DNA from 3 places in the Patulibacter brassicae genome. Region 1 is predicted to be linked to each of the others. Evidence: riboswitches for the same ligand, from Rfam matches in the RefSeq annotation. Region 1 holds a riboswitch; each other region holds the start of a gene.
What was found. A riboswitch is a leader RNA that binds a small molecule or an ion and turns the genes downstream of it on or off. The one in region 1 is predicted to bind cyclic di-AMP.

Region 1 (5,978 bases):
TGGGTGACGACCCGCAGCCAGCCGATCGCCCAGCGCGACGTCACGGCCGCGCTGCGGGCGCTCGCCACCCGCGACGAGGTGCCCGCCGAGGTCCAGCTCGGCGGAGCGGACGCGCTCACGTACCGCGAGATGCTCGATACGACCGCGACGCTGCTCGAGCGGCGCGGGGTGCCGAAGCTCCCGGTCCCGATCTCGGCGATCGGCCTCTCGTCGCTGTGGGTGAGCATGTTCGGCGGCGTCGAGCACGACCTCGTCCGCCCGCTGATCGAGGGGCTGCAGGTCGAGATGGTCGTGACCGAGCCGCCGCCGCCCGGTATCAACGACGCGCCCCTCGGCTTCGCCGACGCCGTCCGCGAGGCCCTCGACGGCGCGTGAGCGCCGCGCGGGCGTGGCGGGCGGCCGCGCCGCGCGCCGGGGCGGGACCGGGTTCGGGTTGAATGCAGGCGATGCCGGCCGTCGCGCTCCCGCTGCTGGTGCTCCTCGCGATCGTCGCGGTCGCCGCCGCGACCGGTCGATGGCGCGCGCGGCGCGTTGCCCGGGAGACCGGCGTGCGGATCGGCCGGGTCGTCGACCACACCGGGATCGACGCGTCGACGGGCTCGGTCTACTCGATCCAGACGGCGACGATCACGACGCCGACCTCCTCGCTCGACGCGATCTGGACGCCGCCGCACCTCGAGCGCCTCGCGCGCTCGTACTGGAGCTACATGGAGCGGTTCTCCCTCGGGATCGTCCGCGTCCACTACGACGAGCGAGGACGCTACGTCTGCTTCCTGTCGCGCCGCATCGTGCTGCTCGGCTTCAGCGAGCCGGAGTACGAGTTCACCGCGACGCTCGGTCTCGTGCGCTGGCCGATCACCCGCGGGCTGCTCATCTCGCGGCGCGGGCGCAGCCGCGGGTTCCTCGAGATCGAGGTCCACCGGCGCGACGGCGTCGAGCCGCCGGGGTCCGGCCGTCGGGGCACGGGGTCCGCCGACCCCTACAGCCAGGTCTACGTCGAGCTCGAGGTGAGCCAGTTCTACCCGGCGATGTCGTCGGGCTTCGCCTACTGGGTCTACAAGCAGACGCAGTCGCGCTACCACGTGCTGCTGGCCTACGGGTTCATCCGGTCGCTCGCCCAGGGCGAGGACCTGCCGCGCTCGGTCATCGGGCGCCTCGGCTGAGCGCGGCGCCCGACGGGCCGGGGCTCAGGAGATCGCGAAGCCCGGGCCCGCGCCCGGCATCGAGGAGAGCTTCTCCGGGCGGTGCTGCGCGTGGACGCGACGGATGGTGTCCGACCCCGCGCGCATGACGACCGACTCGGTCGTCGCACCGCCGGCCGAGCGGCGACGCACGCCCTGCAGGAGCTCCCCGTCGGTGACCCCCGTAGCCGAGAAGAGGCACTGGTCGGCCTTGACGAGGTCGTTCTGGTCGAGCTGGCGCTCGAGGTCGTACCCCGCGTCGAGCGCGGCCTGCCGCTCGGCGTCGTCGCGCGGCCAGAGCCGGCCGACGAGGCGACCGGAGATGCACTTGATCGCGGCGGCCGAGATGACGCCCTCCGGCGTGCCGCCGACGCCCCAGAGGAAGTCGACCGCGGAGTCGCTCATGACGGCCAGCAGCGAGCCGGCGACGTCGCCGTCGCTGATGAGGCGCACCTTCGCGCCGGCGGCGCGGACCGCCTCGATCTGCTCCTGGTGGCGCGGGCGATCGAGGGTGATCATGAGGACCTCGCTGATGTCCTTGCCGCGGCGCTCGGCGATGAGGCCGGCGGTCTCGGTCAGCGGGCGGTCGAGGTCCAGCAGGTCGGCGACGTCGCGGCCGCCGGCGAGCTTCTCCATGTAGACGCAGGGGCCCGGATCGAACATCGAGCCGCGCGGCGCGATCGCGATCACGGAGAGCGCGTTCGGCTGGCCCTTCGCGGTGAGCGTGGTGCCCTCGAGCGGGTCGACCGCGATGTCGACCTGCGGACCCTCGCCGTTGCCGACGTGCTCGCCGTTGTAGAGCATCGGCGCCTCGTCCTTCTCGCCCTCGCCGATGACGACGACGCCGTCCATCGCGACGGTGTCCAGGACGTACCGCATCCCGTCGACGGCGGCCTGATCGGCGGCGTTCTTGTCGCCCCGGCCCGCGAGCCGCGAGGCCGCCAGGGCGGCGGCCTCGGTCGTGCGGACGAGCTCCATGGCGAGGGTGCGGTCGGGCGTGGTGGTCATCGGCCTTCGGGGTCGTCGGGTCCGCCGCGCCCCGAGCCGGAGGGACCTGCTCGGCGGGCGGCGGGCGGTTCGGTGGCGGGGACCCTATCCGGGGACGTCCCCGCCGCGCGGTGGCGTCGCGGCGCTCGGGGCAGCGCGGATCGCGGCCGGGACCGGCGCGCGGCCCGCGCGGCGTGACGGGCGCGGGAGCGATCCGCGGCGCGCCCGCGCCTAGCGGGAGCGGGGGAGGTCGTCCCGCACGATGTAGCTCACGCGGTCCACGCCGCTGACGTCGACCGCGTCGGCCACGTTCTTCGTCAGGTCGAAGTCGGCCTTGTTCGCGAACGGCCCGCGATCGATGACCGGCACGACGACGCTGCGGCCGCCGCGACGGATCTCGACCTGGGTGCCGCACGGCAGGGTCCGGTGGGCGACGCCCTCGGTCCGCTTCGTCAGCGTCTGGCCGCAGGCGGTGCGCCGGCCGTAGAAGCCGGGGCCGTACCACGTGGCCTTCGTCTTGGCGAGCACGGCGACGCGCGCGGTCGTCGCGCTGCCCGCGGTGCGCGCGGTCGCGCCGCCGGCGGGGGCGCCCCCGGCGGGGACGCTGCCGTCGGCGTTCAGCAGGACGACGCGCAGCTGGTGGTAGCGCGCGGCGCGCGTCCGCCAGCGGGCGACGAAGCGGCCGTTGCTGCGCACGCGGGCCGTCGTGGCGCGGCGCCAGCCGCCCCGGGCGTCCTGGCGCTGGATCTGGACCCGCCGGTTCGCGAGCGCGGCCTCGAACTGCCCGACGACGAGGACCGGGGTCCCGACGGTCGTCGAGGGCGCGGCGCTCCAGGTGCCGAGGCCCGGCGCCTGGACGGTCGTGCCCGAGGTCGTGTCGGCGGGCGACGGGCCCGTGGCGGTCGGGGCGGGGGCGGCCTCGGTCGTGGCCGGTGCCTCGGCGGTCGCCGGAGCGGTGCTGGGGGCGGCCTGGGTGGAGAGGCCCCCACCCGACGCGGCGCTCGCGGTCGCGGCTGGGCTCAGCGCGGCGAGGGCGACGACGGCGATGATCGCTGCGCGAGGACGCGCAGGGGTGCGGTAGGTCACGTGGTCCCGTTGGTCTCGTTCCGTGCCTACGGGGTGAGCTGTCGGGCTCGCGCTGAACGAGTGCGCTACGGGTCGGTCGACCCGATTCGCCCCAGCGACCGCGCCTGAGCGCGCTCGCAGTGGTTCCCCCGCCCCCCGACGATCCGGTCGTCGGGAGCTCGGCGGCGGGGATTATGGCACATCGATCGCGAGCGCCGGTCCCGGAGGCGAACGCACGTTCGCCTCGGGTGCTGGGATCCCCGGTGCCCAGGGGGATCTCGCGCGGGTCCGCGGCGCTCGACGGGCCGGCGCGCCGGCGCTCCCGGGGGGGTCAGCGGGGCGTGATGCGGCGCAGGACGCCCCGCACGACCGACTCGCCGACGCTCGCGACGCCGGCGACGACGGAGACGAGATCGCCGACCGCGCGCTCGGCCGGCGGCCGGCGCTCCTCCGGCGTCGCCCACCCGTGGCGGGGGACCGCGCCCGACGGACGCGTGCTCGTCCCGGTCGCCGCGCCGGCCGCCGTCGTCCCGGGCGTCGTCGCGCCGGCGGCGCCCTTCGGCGTGGCCCGGCGCGTCGCGGCCGCGGTGGTGCCGCCGGCCTTCGCGGTCGTCGCGCCGCGGGCCTTCGACGTCGTGCGGCTGCCCGCCTTCGCCGTCGTCGCGGTGGTGCTGCGGGCCTTCGCCCTCGCGCCGCGGGCCTTCGCCGCGCCGGTGGTCGCGGCCTGCGCCCTCCCGGTCCCGGCGGCCTTCGTCCCGCTGCCCCCGGGCTTCGTCCCGGAGGCCGCGCCGGCCGTCGTGCGCCGCGCGCTGCGACGCACCGGGCGGCTCGCGGGGAGCTTGCCGAGGACGCCGTCCTCGTCGGGGCGCTCCGGGCCGTCGGGGGAAGCGGTGCCGCGCGGGGTCATCGTGTGCGAATCGTCTCGCATCTCACGGACGAGTGCACCTTTTCGCCGGTTCGGGTGTACCTGCTCTCAGACCGGTGCTCCGCGTGCGAGCGGCCGCTGTTGCGGCCTCGATCGCGCGGGTATCACCTGGTACACTTGGGGACCGCTGTCGGTAGCTTGGACCTCTTCGGCCCGCACCTTCCGCTCAGACCGACGCGCACGCCTCTACTGCTTTGCCACCGCCTCCGCCGTTCCCGGCGGAGCGACAGAGACGCCTCCTTATATGTCTGCAGTTGAACTTCAGGAACTCGAAGAGGTCAAGACGCTGGTCCATCGCGGCCAGACGCTCGGAGTGCTCACGCACGCGGAGGTGCAGAAGGCCATCTCCGAGCTCGACTTCGACGAGTCCGACGTCGAGGAGCTGAACGCCTACCTCGAGAAGAGCGAGATCGAGCTCGTCGACGAGATCGATCCCGCGCACGCCGCCACCCAGGTCGAGCGCGCCCCGGACAAGCGCTCGCGCAAGAAGCGCGCGCCCACGCCGCTGGATCTCCGTCCCGACATGACGACGGACAGCCTCCAGCTGTTCCTCAAGGACATCGGCAAGGTGCGCCTGCTCACCGCGGCCGAGGAGGTGGACCTCGCCAAGCGCATCGAGCGCGGCGACCTCGACGCGAAGCAGAAGATGGTCGAGTCGAACCTGCGGCTCGTCGTCTCGATCGCGAAGAACTACCGCAACCAGGGCCTGCCCTTCCTCGACCTGATCCAGGAGGGGACGCTGGGCCTCGTCCGCGCGGCCGAGAAGTTCGACTACCGCAAGGGCTTCAAGTTCTCCACGTACGCCACGTGGTGGATCCGGCAGGCGATCGCCCGCGCCCTGGCCGACAAGGCCCGGACGATCCGCATCCCGGTCCACGTCGTCGAGAAGCTGAACAAGATCGGCCGCGCCGAGCGCAAGCTCGTCACGGAGCTCGGTCGCGAGCCCACCCCGGAGGAGATCGCCGAGGTCACCGGCATCGACCCCGAGGAGGTCGAGTCGATCAAGCGCTCCGCGCAGGCGCCGGTCTCGCTCGAGAAGCCGGTCGGCGACGAGGAGGAGTCCGAGTTCGGCCAGTTCATCGCCGACGAGCGCGCCGAGTCGCCCTACGAGCGGGCTGCCGAGATCCTCACGAAGGAGCACCTCCGCGAGGCCCTCGAGAACCTCAGCTACCGCGAGCGCCGCGTGCTCGAGCTGCGGTACGGGCTGGGGGGCGAGAAGCCGTGCACCCTCGACGAGGTCGGCCACCGCTTCAACGTCACGCGCGAGCGGATCCGGCAGATCGAGAACCAGTCGCTGAAGAAGCTCCAGAGCCTCGCCGAGGCCCAGAAGCTGCGCGACGTCGCCTAGCGCGACAGCGCGAGAACCGTGCGAAGGGCGCCCTCCGGGGCGCCCTTCGGCGTTCTCACCATCCTCTCGGCGGGTACTTAGAGAGCCTTGACCCGTCGCTGAAAGGGTCGAGGTCGCTCCGCGGCGGCCGCCTGGTCGGACGCCCGAACGCCCGGCTCCCTCCGCCGCATGCCCGCTGCTCGCACCTCCTCGTCCCCGCGCGCCACGCCGTCCTCCGACGTCCGGTGGGGCGCGCTGGACGGCCTTCGGGGCGTGGCGGCGATCGGCGTCGTGCTCGTGCACGTGTGGATGTTCGTGCGCGGCGACACGCCCGCCCCGCGCGGCACGCTCGACGACGTCATCAGCCAGCTGCGGCTCGGCATGCCGATGTTCTTCGTCCTCTCGGGCTTCCTCATCTTCCGGCCGTTCGCCGCGGCGCTCATCGACGGCCGTCCGCTGCCGCAGCTCGGGCGCTACGCCCTGCGCCGCGGGG
Region 2 (5,978 bases), on a different contig from region 1:
ATCCGGCCCTTGCTGTCGATCGTCTTCGCGGTCGCCTGGCCGGACTGGTCGGTCTCGCCGTTGCTGAACCAGCCCAGGCGGATCGCGCGGCGGCTGCTCGGCCCGCCGGTGAGCCACACGGCGTACGTGCGGTTCGAGGTCGCGGGACGGAACCCGGAGCCCTGCAGGAGCGCGAGCAGCTGGCCGTCCTGCGCCGTGAGCTGGATGACGCCCTTCGGGCGGGCCGCGCTGCCCTTCGCGCCGGACGGCGGACGGAGGTTCACCTGCTGGCGCAGGCTCTGGGCGATCGCCTGGAGCTCGGCGTCCGAGCTGCCGGCGGTGGTCGTGGTCGTCGGGGTGCTGGCGACGTCGCTGGCGTCGTCGTCGCCGTCGAACACGCCGGTGACGTAGAGCACGGCCACGACGAGCACGAGCGCGCCCGCGAGGGCGAGGAGGATCGAGCCGGCGCCGCGGCGGCGGCGCTCCTTGCCCTGCGCGACGGTCTTGGCGTCGAGGGCCGCGAACGCCTCGCGGACGTCCTCGCCGTCGCCGGGCACGACCGGCAGCCGGTCGCCGGCCAGCGGCCGGAGCTCGTTGCTGACGAGGCGGGCCCACGTCCGGGCGGGCGCCGCGGACTCCAGGAGCTCCCGCACCGCCTGGCGCTCGCTCGCGCTGGACTGGCCGAGCAGGTAGTCGGCGATCCGATCGCGGTCCTCGATCTCGAGGCCGTCGACGTCGTCCGGGGCGAGGCCGTCGACGGCGTCGAGGGCGCGCTCGCGGACGAGCTCGGGCGTCATGCCCAGGGCCCCCGCCAGCTCCTCGTACGCCATGCCGCGCCGCAGCACGAGCTGCAGCACCGCCTGCTGGTCCGGATGCAAGCTCTCCACGCGCGGCATCGCGCGGAATCTAGCGGTCGTCGCGTTGCGAACGCGTAATGGTCGCCCGGGCGCGCCCTCGTAGGATCGAGGCATGGAGCTGCCGACGACGATCCCGCACGAGCGCACCCTGGACGGCCTGATCGGACTTCGTGTCCACGATCAGGGCGACGGGTGGATCGAGGCGAGCGTCCCGGTGGTCGACGGCGTCCGCCAGCCGATGGGCCTCGTGCACGGCGGCGTCTACGCGGCGATCGCCGAGTCGGTGACCTCGATGGCCACCGCCGCCGCGGTGATGCCGGACGGGTTCGTGGCCCAGGGGCTCTCGAACGCGACGAACTTCCTGCGGCCGATCCTCGAGGGCACCGTCCACGCGCGGGCCGACCGGCTGCACCGGGGGCGCACGACCTGGGTCTGGGACGTCCGGATGACCGACGACGCGGGTCGGCTGGCGGCGACGACGCGGATGGTGATCGCCGTCCGGGCGCTCGCCGGCTGAGCCGACCCTCAGCCGCCGAGGGCCCGCGCGACGAACGCCTGCAGGCGCGGGTCGTCGGCCCGCGAGAAGCGCGCCGCGCGTCCGCCGGCCCGCACGAGCACGTCCGCCCGTCGGGGCCGCACGCGCACGACGACGGCCTGGCCGAGCGCGCGGACGGCGGGCCGGTCCTCGGCGCCGATCCGCCGGGCGTAGGCCTCGATCAGCCGCCGGCCCCGCGCGTCGGGCACCTCGACGACGACCCCGTCGGCGACCGGCGCGGCGACGGGCGACCCGGTGCGCGGGTCGTCCCCGCCGGCCAGGCGCACGACGACCACCGCCAGGAGGATGGCGACGGCGGCGCTCAGCGCCAGGAGCGTCGGGGCCGTGCTCCGCCGCCGCGGCGCGCTCACAGCAGCTGCGACAGGGCGGCGAGGAAGCCCGCCGCGACGTCCGAGGTCTCCAGCTCGGTCCGCAGCCGGAGGAGGCCGAGGCGGATCCGGCCCTTGACCGTTCCCTGGGGCACCCCCGCGCGCGAGGCGATCTCGCTCGTCGTGAGATCGCCCCAGTAGGCGAGCCAGATCGCCTCCCGCTGGGGCTGGGGGAGCGTCGCGAGCGCGCGGATGAGCGCGCGCTCGGTCGCCCGGCGCTCGGCCTGGGACGCGACGGCGGGCTCGGCGGCGGCCGCCGCCGGACGCAGCCGGTCCTCGGCGCGCGCGGCCACCTGCTGCCGGCGGGCGAGGTCGAGCGCCCGCGAGCGGGCGAGGAGGCGGACGTAGGCGCCGAGCGGGCCGCGGGTCGGGTCGAAGCCCTCCGGGTGGTGCCAGAGGCGGAGGAACACGTCGTGCACGACGTCCTCGACCTCGGCGCGCCGCCCGGCGGGACCGAGGATCGCTCCCGCGGCCTGGGCGGCACCGGGCGCGTGCTCGGCGTACGCGCGGGCGAAGCTCTGGGGGTCGCGGAGGTCCATGGCCGGAGTGCGGTCGCGGGCTCGGGCGCCCGCACCACCGACGAAGGGTAGCGGGACGCCAGGTCAACGCCAATGCGCCAGTGTGTCGACCGGGCCTGGCACGGCGCCACGGATCCGGCGCCCGACCGCTCTGTGCGCGAACGCACGTTCGCGCCGGGAACGGCCGCGTACGGTGATCCGACCGTTCACCGACGCCGAGTCGGCGCGCATCGGTGCGCGCCGAGCGGGGGACCCACTTGTTCCCTGCCCGATCCCTCTCGGGCGGAGCCGGGGCGAATCGGACGCTGCTGCGTCCGTAGCGCCCGTCGACACGACCGACCGGTCCGTGTCGCCGGGTGCGAGCCCGTCAGCTCACCTCGTAGGCGTCACGACCAGAAGAGGTCCTGCCATGTCCGTGACCCATGACGGAAGCGTCATGTCACCGCGCGTCGCCCTGACCATGGGGCTCGTGGTGACCCTCGCCGCGACGGCCGCGCCCGCGATCGCGGCCGAGTCGACCGGTGCCGAGACGTCCCAGCCGGGCGTCGAGGCTCCCGCGTCCGGTGGCGCCGGTGCCGCCGCGACGCCCGCCGCCGCCCCGGCGGCGACCGCGAAGCCGCGCCGCCCGCGGCTGCGCGTGACGAGCGAGCGCGGGGACGTCCGCGTCGGCGGCCGCGCGCGGTACCGCGGTCGCGTGACCGCCGTCCCGCGCAGCACGCTCGTGCGGCTCGAGGTCCGCCGCGCGGGCCGCTGGCGCGAGGCCGACCGGGCGCGCACGTCGTCCTCCGGGCGGTTCCGGCTGGCGACGACCGTGCGTCGGACCGGCGACCTGGCCACGCGGATCCGCGTGGCGGGGACGACCCACGCCCGCGCGATCAGCCGTCGCGTCGAGCGCGTGCACGGCTTCCGGGCGACGTACGCCTCGTACTACGGCCCCGGCCTGTACGGCGGCGCCCTGGCCTGCGGCGGGCGCCTGAGCCCCGGGACGATCGGCGTCGCGCACAAGACGCTGCCCTGCGGCACCCGGCTGACGTTCAAGCACGGCGGCCGCACCGTGCAGGCCCGCGTCATCGATCGCGGCCCGTACGTCGCGGGACGCGAGTTCGACCTCACCGCGGCGACGAAGGGCCGCCTCGGCTTCGGCAGCACCGGCACGGTGCTGGTCGACCGCTAGGACCACCCGCGAGGGACGGGGCGAACGGACGTTCGCCCCGCCGCCGCGCGGCGGGCTACCCTGGACGGGTGGCTCCCGCCCGCCAGCGCCAGGACGACGGCCGCGCGACCGACGCCGCGCCGGCCGCCGATCCGGTTCGCTGCGTCGGGCACCTCGACTGCGACGCGTTCTTCGCCGCCGTCGAGCTGCTGCGCCGCCCCGAGCTGCGCGGCCGGGCGGTGATCGTCGCGCACGACGGGCCCCGGTCGGTCGTCACCACGGCGACCTACGAGGCCCGCCGCCACGGCGTCGGCTCGGCGATGCCGCTCTCGGTCGCCCGCCGGCGGTGCCCGGAGGCGATCCTCGTCCCGCCGGACCTCGACGCCTATCGCGAGGCGTCGCAGGCCGTGATGTCGATCGTGCGGGACGAGATCGACGTCGTCCAGCAGATGAGCCTCGACGAGGCCTACCTGGAGCTGACGGGCATGCTCGCGCCTCGCGCCGCACTGCGGCGGCTCGTGGCGCGGATCAAGCGGGAGACGGCGCTCGACGTCTCCGTCGGCATCGGCCCGAGCAAGCTCGTCGCGAAGCTCGCCTCCGACGCAGAGAAGCCGCGCGGGTTCGTCGTGCTGGACCGCCGGGCCGCCTGGCGGCGCTGGGCCGACGAGCCGCCCGGGCTGCTGCCCGGCATCGGGCCGCGCACGGCGACCGGCCTGGAGGAGCGCGGCATCCGCACGATCCGGCAGCTCGCCGGCGTCGACGTCGCCCAGCTCGCCGAGTGGTTCGGGCCACGGACCGGGCCGTGGCTGCACCGCCGCTGTCGCTTCGACGACGACGATCCCGTCGAGCCGGTCCGCGAGCCGGTGTCCGAGAGCCGCGAGACGACCTTCTCGATCGACCTCGACGATCCCGACGACCTCGAGCGGGAGCTGCGGCGCCTCTCGCTGAAGCTCGCCGAGGCGCTCGACGCCCAGGGCCGGCGCGGGCGGACCGTCGGGATCAAGGTCCGGCTCGCCGACTTCACGACCGTCACCCGGTCGCGGACCCTGCCGCGCTCGATCGACGACGGCGAGCTCGTCGCGGAGCTCGCGGTCGGGCTGCTGCGCGAGTACGGGCCGCCGGCGCCGGTGCGCCTGCTCGGCGTGCGACTCGCCGGCCTCGAGCTCGTCGACGGCCCGGGCGCGCAGCTGGCGCTGCCGCTCGGCTGAGGCCGACGACCGAGGGCCCCGGGCGGCCGCTCGGGATACTCCGGTCATGCCCCTGAACGTGCTCGTCGACGGTGCCGACGGTCCCCGCGCACCGGTGCTGCTGCTCCACGGCCTGACGGCGACGCACCGCTACGTCGTGATGGGCAGCCGCAAGCTCGAGCGGCTCGGGCATCCCGTCATCGCCTACGACGCGCGCGGCCACGGGGCGTCGGACCCGCCGGCCGATCCCGACGCCTACGAGTACGCCGACCTGGCCGCCGACGCGCAGCGCGTGCTGGACGAGCAGGGCGTCGAGCGCGCGGTGCTCGTCGGGGCCTCGATGGGCGCCCACACCGCCGTCCGGGTGGCGCTGGAGGCGCCGGAGCGCGTCGTCGGCCTCGTCCTCGTCACCCCGGCGTTCCTGCCCGGACGGGAGCAGCATCCGGCGGCGCTCGAGCGGTGGGACCGGCTCGCCGCCGGCCTGCGGGACGGCGGCGTCGACGGGTTCCTCTCCGCGTACCGCTTCGACGACGTCCCCGAGGCGTGGCGCGACACGGTGCGGACCGTCACCCGGCAGCGGCTCAGCCAGCACGAGCACCCCGAGGCCGTCGCCGACGCGCTGCGCGTCGTGCCGCGCAGCGCCGCGCTGGAGGAGCTCGCCGAGCTCGAGGCGATCAGCGTCCCGACGACCGTCGTCGGCAGCCGAGACGAGGCCGACCCGACGCACCGGCTGGCGACCGCCGAGCGCTACGCCGCCACGATCCCGGGGGCGTCGCTCGTCGTGGAGGAGGAGGGCGAGTCGCCGATCGCGTGGCGCGGCGCCCGGCTGTCGACCGTGGTGGCCGAGACCGCCGAGCGGGCACAGGGCTGAGCGCCCACGCGCCCGGGTGGTCCTGGTGTCCGAAGCGCCCACCCCGCCGCCGGTGGTCCGCTACCGTGGCCAGCAGTGGAGAGCGGCGGTGCGCACACCGACGACGGCAGCTGGATCCTCGACCCGCCGGGGATGCTGTTCGTCTACGAGCAGGGCGCGTTCCCGATGGACACGCGCGGCGAGGACGGGCAGTTCCGCGTCGCGGCCTACCGGGCCGACCCGCGCGCGATCCTCGACCTCGACGCGATCCGGCTGCCGCGCACGCTGCGCCGCACGATCCCGCGCCACGGCTTCCGCCTGACCGTCGACGCGGCCTTCTCCGAGGTCGTCGAGCACTGCGCGCACCGTCCCGGTCTCGGGCCGGGGGAGGTGTGGCTGACGCCGCGCCTGGCGGGGGCCTACCGCGCCCTGCACCGCTGGGGTCACGCCCGGAGCTTCGAGGTCTGGGACGGCGACGCGCTCGTCGGCGGGACCTTCGGCGTCGCGCTC
Region 3 (5,978 bases), on a different contig from region 1:
CGGGAAGAGGAGCTTGTTGACGACGAAGCCCGGGGTGTCGGGCACCTCGACCGCGACCTTCTCCCAGAGCTCCACGAGCGCGCGGACGCGGTCCTTCGTCGCGTCGGTCGCCGCGGCGGGGAAGACGAGCTCGACGAGCTTCATCTTCGGGACCGGGTTGAAGACGTGCAGGCCGACGAACCGCTCCGGGGCGCCGGTGGCCTCGCCGAGCTTCTCGATCGAGAGCGACGAGGTGGTGGACGCGAGGATCGCGTCGGGCCCGGCGACCGCGACGAGCTCGCCGAGCACGACGGCCTTCACCTCGGGATCCTCGGCGACGGCCTCGACGACGATCGAGCCGCGACCGAGCTCGGAGAGCTCCGTCACGACGTCGACGCGCGCGGCGTCGACCTCGAGCTTCGCCGCCTGCTTCTCGATCGCCGCCTTGGCGCGCGCCGCGCTGGCCTCCGACCGCGCCCACAGGACGACGTCGGCGTGGCGGGCGGCGGTGACGGCGAGGCCGGTGGCGATCGTGCCGGAACCGGCGACGGCGACTGTCTCAGACATGCTTCTTCCAGGTCTCGGGGCAGAGGAGGCGGCGGATGCTACCGAGAGTCGCAACCATCGGCCCCCCGGCCGGGGGGCTCGGGGGCACGCGGCCGCCGGGCCGCACGGGCGGGGCGTCGGCGGCGCGCCGCGGGGTGGACCGCCGCTTCGGCGGGGAGCCCGCCGTGGGACCCGACCGGCGCCGGCTCAGTCGCCGGCGAGGCGGAAGCCGGTCGCCGCAGGCGTCAGCCGCAGCGGGGAGCGGTCGAGCGCGTCCGGCAGCTCGGCGTCGTTGAACGCCTTCGGGGCCAGGTCGTTCGGTCCCTCCGGGTGGAAGAGCGCCGCGAGCAGCTGCGCCTGGCCACGGCCGGCCCCGAGCTCGGTCTGGCCGCCGGAGTAGACGCCGATGCCGCGGCGGCGGCAGGCGGCGTAGAGGTCGGAGAGCTCGCGCAGGCTGCCCACGCGCGACGGCTTGAGGTTCACGACGCTCGGCGGGAACGGCAGCTCGTCGAGCCCGGCGACGTCCAGCAGGGGGACGTCCCACGTGAGGCGCTCGGGGTGCGCCGCGAGCAGCTCGCGCGTGGCGTCGGTGACGCCGGCGTCCTCCAGCAGCGCGTCGGGCAGCCGGTCGAGCAGCAGCGCGTAGACCTCGGGATCGATCTCGGTGTCCACCGGGGTCCCGTGGTAGTAGGCCTTGAGGTCGACGGTCGCCACGGCGCCCGTCGGCGCCAGCGCCTCGATCGCGGCCGCGTCCCACGCCGACCCGAGGTCGAGCTTCATCCGCAGGCCGGGCGACCGGTCCCGCAGGTCCGCGATGACGGCCGGGTCGGGCGGGTCGCCGACCCCGCGGCTGGAGACGAACGTCATCGGCGGGACCGGTCGGCCGACGACGGAGGCCAGCGGCCGGCCCGCCTGGCGCAGGGCGAGGTCCAGCGCCGCCGACTCGAACGCCCACCGCCGGTACCGCCGGTAGACGTCGTGGGCCGGCGGAACGGGGAAGAGGTCCAGGGCGCCGAGACGCGCGCTGAGCGCGGCGATCGTCCACTCGCCCCGCAGGTCCGGCAGCGCGTCCCAGGCCATGAGCGCGTCGTGGTCCTGCGGCTCGTAGCAGACGTCCTCGCCCACGCCCTCCTCGCCGGCGCCGCGCAGCCGCACGTGCGTGCAGCGTCGCGTCATCGTCGGCGTCTCGCGCTCGAGCGGCTCGAGCGCGACCTCCTCGAGGCGCAGCGGCAGGTCGGCGACGCAGGCCCAGAGCTCCGGGCCGGCGGTCGGCGGGGGGACCGGGACGGGCACGGGCCGCTCAGCCCGCGGCGGACGGCAGGGGCGGCTGGTCGGGGTGCGTCGACCGCCCGCGGTGCTCGCCGGTGCGGCCGAGCTCGGTGAGGCGCGCGATCTCCGACTCGCCGAAGCGCCGGACCGGATCCTCGGCGGGCAGCGGCGCGATGAGCTTCGCGACCCGGTTCCGGATCTGCTGCGCGAAGTGCGGCGTGGCCGCGCCCGTCAGCTCGCGGAGGTCGTCGAGGGAGACCGGGCGGCCGGTCTCGCGTCGGTCGGCGCGCTCTGCTTCGCTCATCGCTCGTCCTCCTTGGACGGGGGTGGGGTGGGGGTCGCCGTCGTGCCGGTCGTGGCGGTGCCGGCCGGCTCCTCGCGACGCAGGCGCGCGCCGTCGACGTCGACCGACGTGACCTCCATCAGCGCGTCGATCTGCGACTGGACGGCGGGCGAGATCGCGTCGGTGCTGCCGGAGAGCCACGCGCGGTTGTAGTAGCTGTTGACGGGGTCGCCCGCGATCCCCGGCTGGACGTCGAGCAGGTAGCTGCGGACGGGCTCGGCGAGCCGGTCGGCACGGTCCAGGAGCAGCAGCGGGCCGTGGAGGCCCGTGCCCGCCAGCGGCGCCAGGGAGAGCGCCGGCAGCGTGGCGTCGCTGCGGGCGACGAGGAACCCGTGACCCGCGTTGACGATGTTCCAGCCGAACCCGTTGTCGTCGTACCGGGCGAAGGCGATCGCGTTGCTCACCGGGTCCTGGCCGCCGACGCGGCGCACCGTGCCGTAGCGGCGCAGCTGCTTCGTCACCGCGGGCGAGATGACCTTCGAGGGGCCCAGGACGTAGATCGTGGGGTCCTGGTGGTCGCGCAGCTGCCGGACGGTGTCCGCCGGGACCGCGTCGCGTCCGACGAACGCGATCGGCGTGCCGGACTTCGCCGCGTACGCCGCCGCCGGCAGGGCGAAGGCCGGCTGCTCGCTGCTGACGACGAGGACGGCGTCGCTGGCGCGCCGCTTCGCGGCGGCGAGGAAGCGGTCGATCCCGAGGGCGACGCCGGCGGGGTCGCTGCCCTCGATCGCGGTCGCGCGCAGCCCCTCCGGCCGCGGCGCGCCGCCGACCCGGATGACCTGCGCGTTGTCGATGCCGGGGCTGCCGGCCGGGCGCAGCTGCCGCAGCGCGTCGCGGGTGGCGTCGGGCAGGTCGTCCCCGTCCGAGAAGAGGGTCGGCGCGCCGACGGGGTCCGCGTTCAGCGCGCTGGCGGCGAGCGCCACCCGCCAGTCGCGCTGATTCACGAGCGCGACGGCGCGCGCCTGGGTCTCGGCCGCTCCGCCGGAGTACACGGCGCGGGCCACGGCGGCCGCCGCCGCGGGCCCGTCGTCCGTCGCGGTCCGGGTCGTGTTGCGCGTGGCGACGACGGGGAACCCCAGGTCGGTCGCGGTCGCGGAGCGGTCGTCCTTCGGCTCCGGCGCGAACGGCGAGCGGGACGAGTCGTCCTGTCCGCAGCCGGCGAGCACCACGGCGACGAGGCCGAGCGCGAGCGACGGACGGAGGCGCGGGAGCGGAGCCATCGGCGGGAACCTACCGCCTCGGGGCCCGCCGCTCGCCGCCCGCTCCCCGCTGCGGACCGGGGCGCGACGCCGGGTGCTCGTCGCTTCCCGCGCGCAGCCCGCGCACGCGCCCGCGCACGGGGGATGCCCGACGAGCGTCCAGGCCCTGCAGGATCGCCTGCGGACACGGGTGCGAGATTGCGAGGCTCCTGTTACAGTGCCGCAAGCCGAATCACCGGATGAGTCCGGTGAGCGGGGGAACCACAGTTCTTGGGGCTTATCCGTCGCTCTGCGATGGAAGCGCTGGCTCTTTCTGCGCTAGCCCGTCAGCTAACCCCGTAGGCCGACGAAAGAGAGCAGATCGTTGCGCCCCTACACCCGAGCCCTGGCCCTGACCGCTGCGTTCGCGCTGCTCGGTGCCGGCTCAGCGTCCGCGGCCTCGGCCCCCCGGAGCGGCGGCCTCGGCACGACCGGGACCACCACGGCGCCCGTCGCCCAGCCCGCCGCCCCCGGCGCCGTCGCGGTCCCGGCCGGGATGCGCACGACGAACGGCGTGAAGGCCAAGCGGTACAAGGGCAAGACGGTCGACGGCCGCACGGCGTACTTCGCGCGGGTCCCGCTGAAGGCCCCCGCGGCCGTCCAGCAGGCCGTCATCGCCGCGAACAAGATCGTCGGCAAGCCGTACAAGTGGGGCGGCGGCCACGCGAAGATCGAGGACTCGGGCTACGACTGCTCCGGGACCGTGAGCTACGCGCTGATCGGCGCCGGCCTCATGCAGACGCCGCTCTCGTCGTACGAGTTCGACGACAAGTGGGCGGGCGCCTTCGAGGGCCCCGGCCAGTGGATCACCGTCTACGGCAACTCGGGCCACGCGTACGCGATCATCGCCGGGCTGCGGCTGGACACCTCCGCGGCGTACGACCGCGGCGGCGCGAAGGGCCCCCAGTGGCGCCCGAACAACCGCAAGGACTCCAAGAAGTTCGTCGCGGTCCATCCCGCGGACCTCTAGTCCGGCCCGACACCCGCGCGTCCCTCGCGAGCCCCGTCCGGGGCTCGTGCTCGTTCCGGCCCCGACCGCGGTGCCGCTCGGGTCCGCGACCCGTCCGCGCGTCACGGGCACGTGACGATCGGCTGGCGCGGGCGCGCTAGGGTGGATCGACGAGATCCATGGCCGTCGCGCGCGACCGGACCCGGGATCCGCACCGTCCCACTCACGCGGAACAAGGGAGCATCGATATGGGCCTCGGCGGCCGCATGTCCACCGTGATCAAGGCCAAGCTGTCCCGTGTCCTGGACAAGGCCGAGGATCCGGGCGAGACGCTCGACTACAGCTACCAGAAGCAGCTGGAGAACCTCCAGAACGTCAAGAAGGGCATCGCGGACGTCGTCACCGCGAAGAAGCGCCTCCAGCTGCAGACGGAGAAGCACCAGCAGGCGATCGTCAAGCTCGACACGCAGGCGCGTCAGGCGCTCGCCGCCGGCAACGAGGAGCTCGCCCGCACCGCGCTGGAGCGCAAGAGCACCATCCAGCAGGAGATGCAGAGCCTCGACCAGCAGGTCAGCGAGCTGGAGAACCAGCAGCAGGCGCTGATCGCCAGCGAGCAGAAGCTGCGCACGAAGGTCGAGCAGTTCCGGACGAAGAAGGAGACCATCAAGGCGCAGTACAGCGCCGCGGAGGCGCAGGTCCGGATCTCGGAGGCCGCGACGGGCGTCGGCGAGTCGATGGCCGAGGTCGGCATGGCGATGCAGCGCGCCGTCGACAAGACGGAGAACATGAAGGCGCGCGCGGACGCGGTCGCCGAGCTCGAGGCCGCCGGGACGTTCGAGGACATGACCGCGCTGGGCTCCGGCCAGGACGACATCGACCGGCAGCTCGCCGAGCTCTCGAGCTCCTCGCAGGTCGACTCGGAGCTCGCCGCGATGAAGGCCGAGCTCGGCGCGGGGAGCACCCCGGCCGCGGAGCTCGGGGCCGGCAGCGGCGACGCGGGCACCGCGTCGACCGAGCCCGCCAAGAAGGAGGCGGACGCGTGATCGTCCGGATCTTCGGCGACCAGCAGTACCGCCTGGCCGACGACCAGCACGCGCCGCTGAACGACCTCGACGACGCGGTCGTCGCGGCGGTCGAGGCCGGCGACGAGGGCGGCTACCGCAGCGCCTTCGACGCGCTGCTCGCGTTCGTGCGCGAGCAGGGCACCCCCCTGGACGAGGACGAGCTCATCGGGAGCGACGTCCTCCTGCCGCCGGCCGACCTCACGCTCGAGGAGGCCGGGCGGGAGTTCACGGGCGAGGGCCTGGTGCCCGACCCCGTCGAGGGCTGAGCCCTCCCGCGCACCGGGCGGGCGGGTCGCCCGCTCGCCCGGTGGCGTCGCCGCGCGGCCCGGAGCGCTCGTCCGCGGCGGCTCAGCCGAGCGGGGCGCCCCAGAGCGGGTACCAGCGGTCCATCTCGGGCTCGAGCGGCATCAGCGGCTCGAGGACGGCGCGGAGCTGCAGCTCGCGCTCCCGGTCGCGCTCCTTCGCCTGGCCCGGCATCGGGCTGAACGGGTACCAGCTGCCGCGCTTGGCGAGGTAGATGAGGTGCAGCGGGCGTCCCGTCGTCGCCGGCGCCTCGGCGTCCGGTCCGGCCTCGCGGAACGCGAAGACCG

Region 2: linked by a shared signal. The riboswitch ahead of SK069_RS01390 (septal ring lytic transglycosylase RlpA family protein) and the one ahead of SK069_RS07220 (septal ring lytic transglycosylase RlpA family protein) in region 1 are both predicted to bind cyclic di-AMP.
Region 3: linked by a shared signal. The riboswitch ahead of SK069_RS15620 (C40 family peptidase) and the one ahead of SK069_RS07220 (septal ring lytic transglycosylase RlpA family protein) in region 1 are both predicted to bind cyclic di-AMP.

Annotation. Positions count from the first base shown of each region.
Region 1 covers NZ_JAXAVX010000002.1:459,706-465,683, forward strand. The annotation lists gene SK069_RS07205 (NAD(P)H-binding protein) at 1-375, shown strand, start outside; gene SK069_RS07210 (hypothetical protein) at 447-1,163, shown strand; gene glpX (class II fructose-bisphosphatase) at 1,188-2,189, opposite strand; gene SK069_RS07220 (septal ring lytic transglycosylase RlpA family protein) at 2,400-3,254, opposite strand; cyclic di-AMP (ydaO/yuaA leader) riboswitch at 3,264-3,428, opposite strand; gene SK069_RS07225 (hypothetical protein) at 3,565-4,161, opposite strand; gene SK069_RS07230 (sigma-70 family RNA polymerase sigma factor) at 4,403-5,506, shown strand; gene SK069_RS07235 (acyltransferase family protein) at 5,675-5,978, shown strand, end outside.
Region 2 covers NZ_JAXAVX010000001.1:282,493-288,470, reverse strand. The annotation lists gene SK069_RS01410 (hypothetical protein) at 1-875, opposite strand, end outside; gene SK069_RS01405 (PaaI family thioesterase) at 949-1,353, shown strand; gene SK069_RS01400 (hypothetical protein) at 1,362-1,742, opposite strand; gene SK069_RS01395 (RNA polymerase sigma factor) at 1,739-2,299, opposite strand; cyclic di-AMP (ydaO/yuaA leader) riboswitch at 2,482-2,679, shown strand; gene SK069_RS01390 (septal ring lytic transglycosylase RlpA family protein) at 2,688-3,452, shown strand; gene dinB (DNA polymerase IV) at 3,521-4,639, shown strand; gene SK069_RS01380 (alpha/beta fold hydrolase) at 4,686-5,489, shown strand; gene aat (leucyl/phenylalanyl-tRNA--protein transferase) at 5,565-5,978, shown strand, end outside.
Region 3 covers NZ_JAXAVX010000010.1:38,712-44,689, reverse strand. The annotation lists gene SK069_RS15640 (3-hydroxyacyl-CoA dehydrogenase family protein) at 1-546, opposite strand, end outside; gene SK069_RS15635 (hypothetical protein) at 733-1,818, opposite strand; gene SK069_RS15630 (hypothetical protein) at 1,826-2,098, opposite strand; gene SK069_RS15625 (cell wall-binding repeat-containing protein) at 2,095-3,357, opposite strand; cyclic di-AMP (ydaO/yuaA leader) riboswitch at 3,552-3,696, shown strand; gene SK069_RS15620 (C40 family peptidase) at 3,701-4,345, shown strand; gene SK069_RS15615 (PspA/IM30 family protein) at 4,573-5,367, shown strand; gene pspAA (PspA-associated protein PspAA) at 5,364-5,654, shown strand; gene pspAB (PspA-associated protein PspAB) at 5,737-5,978, opposite strand, start outside.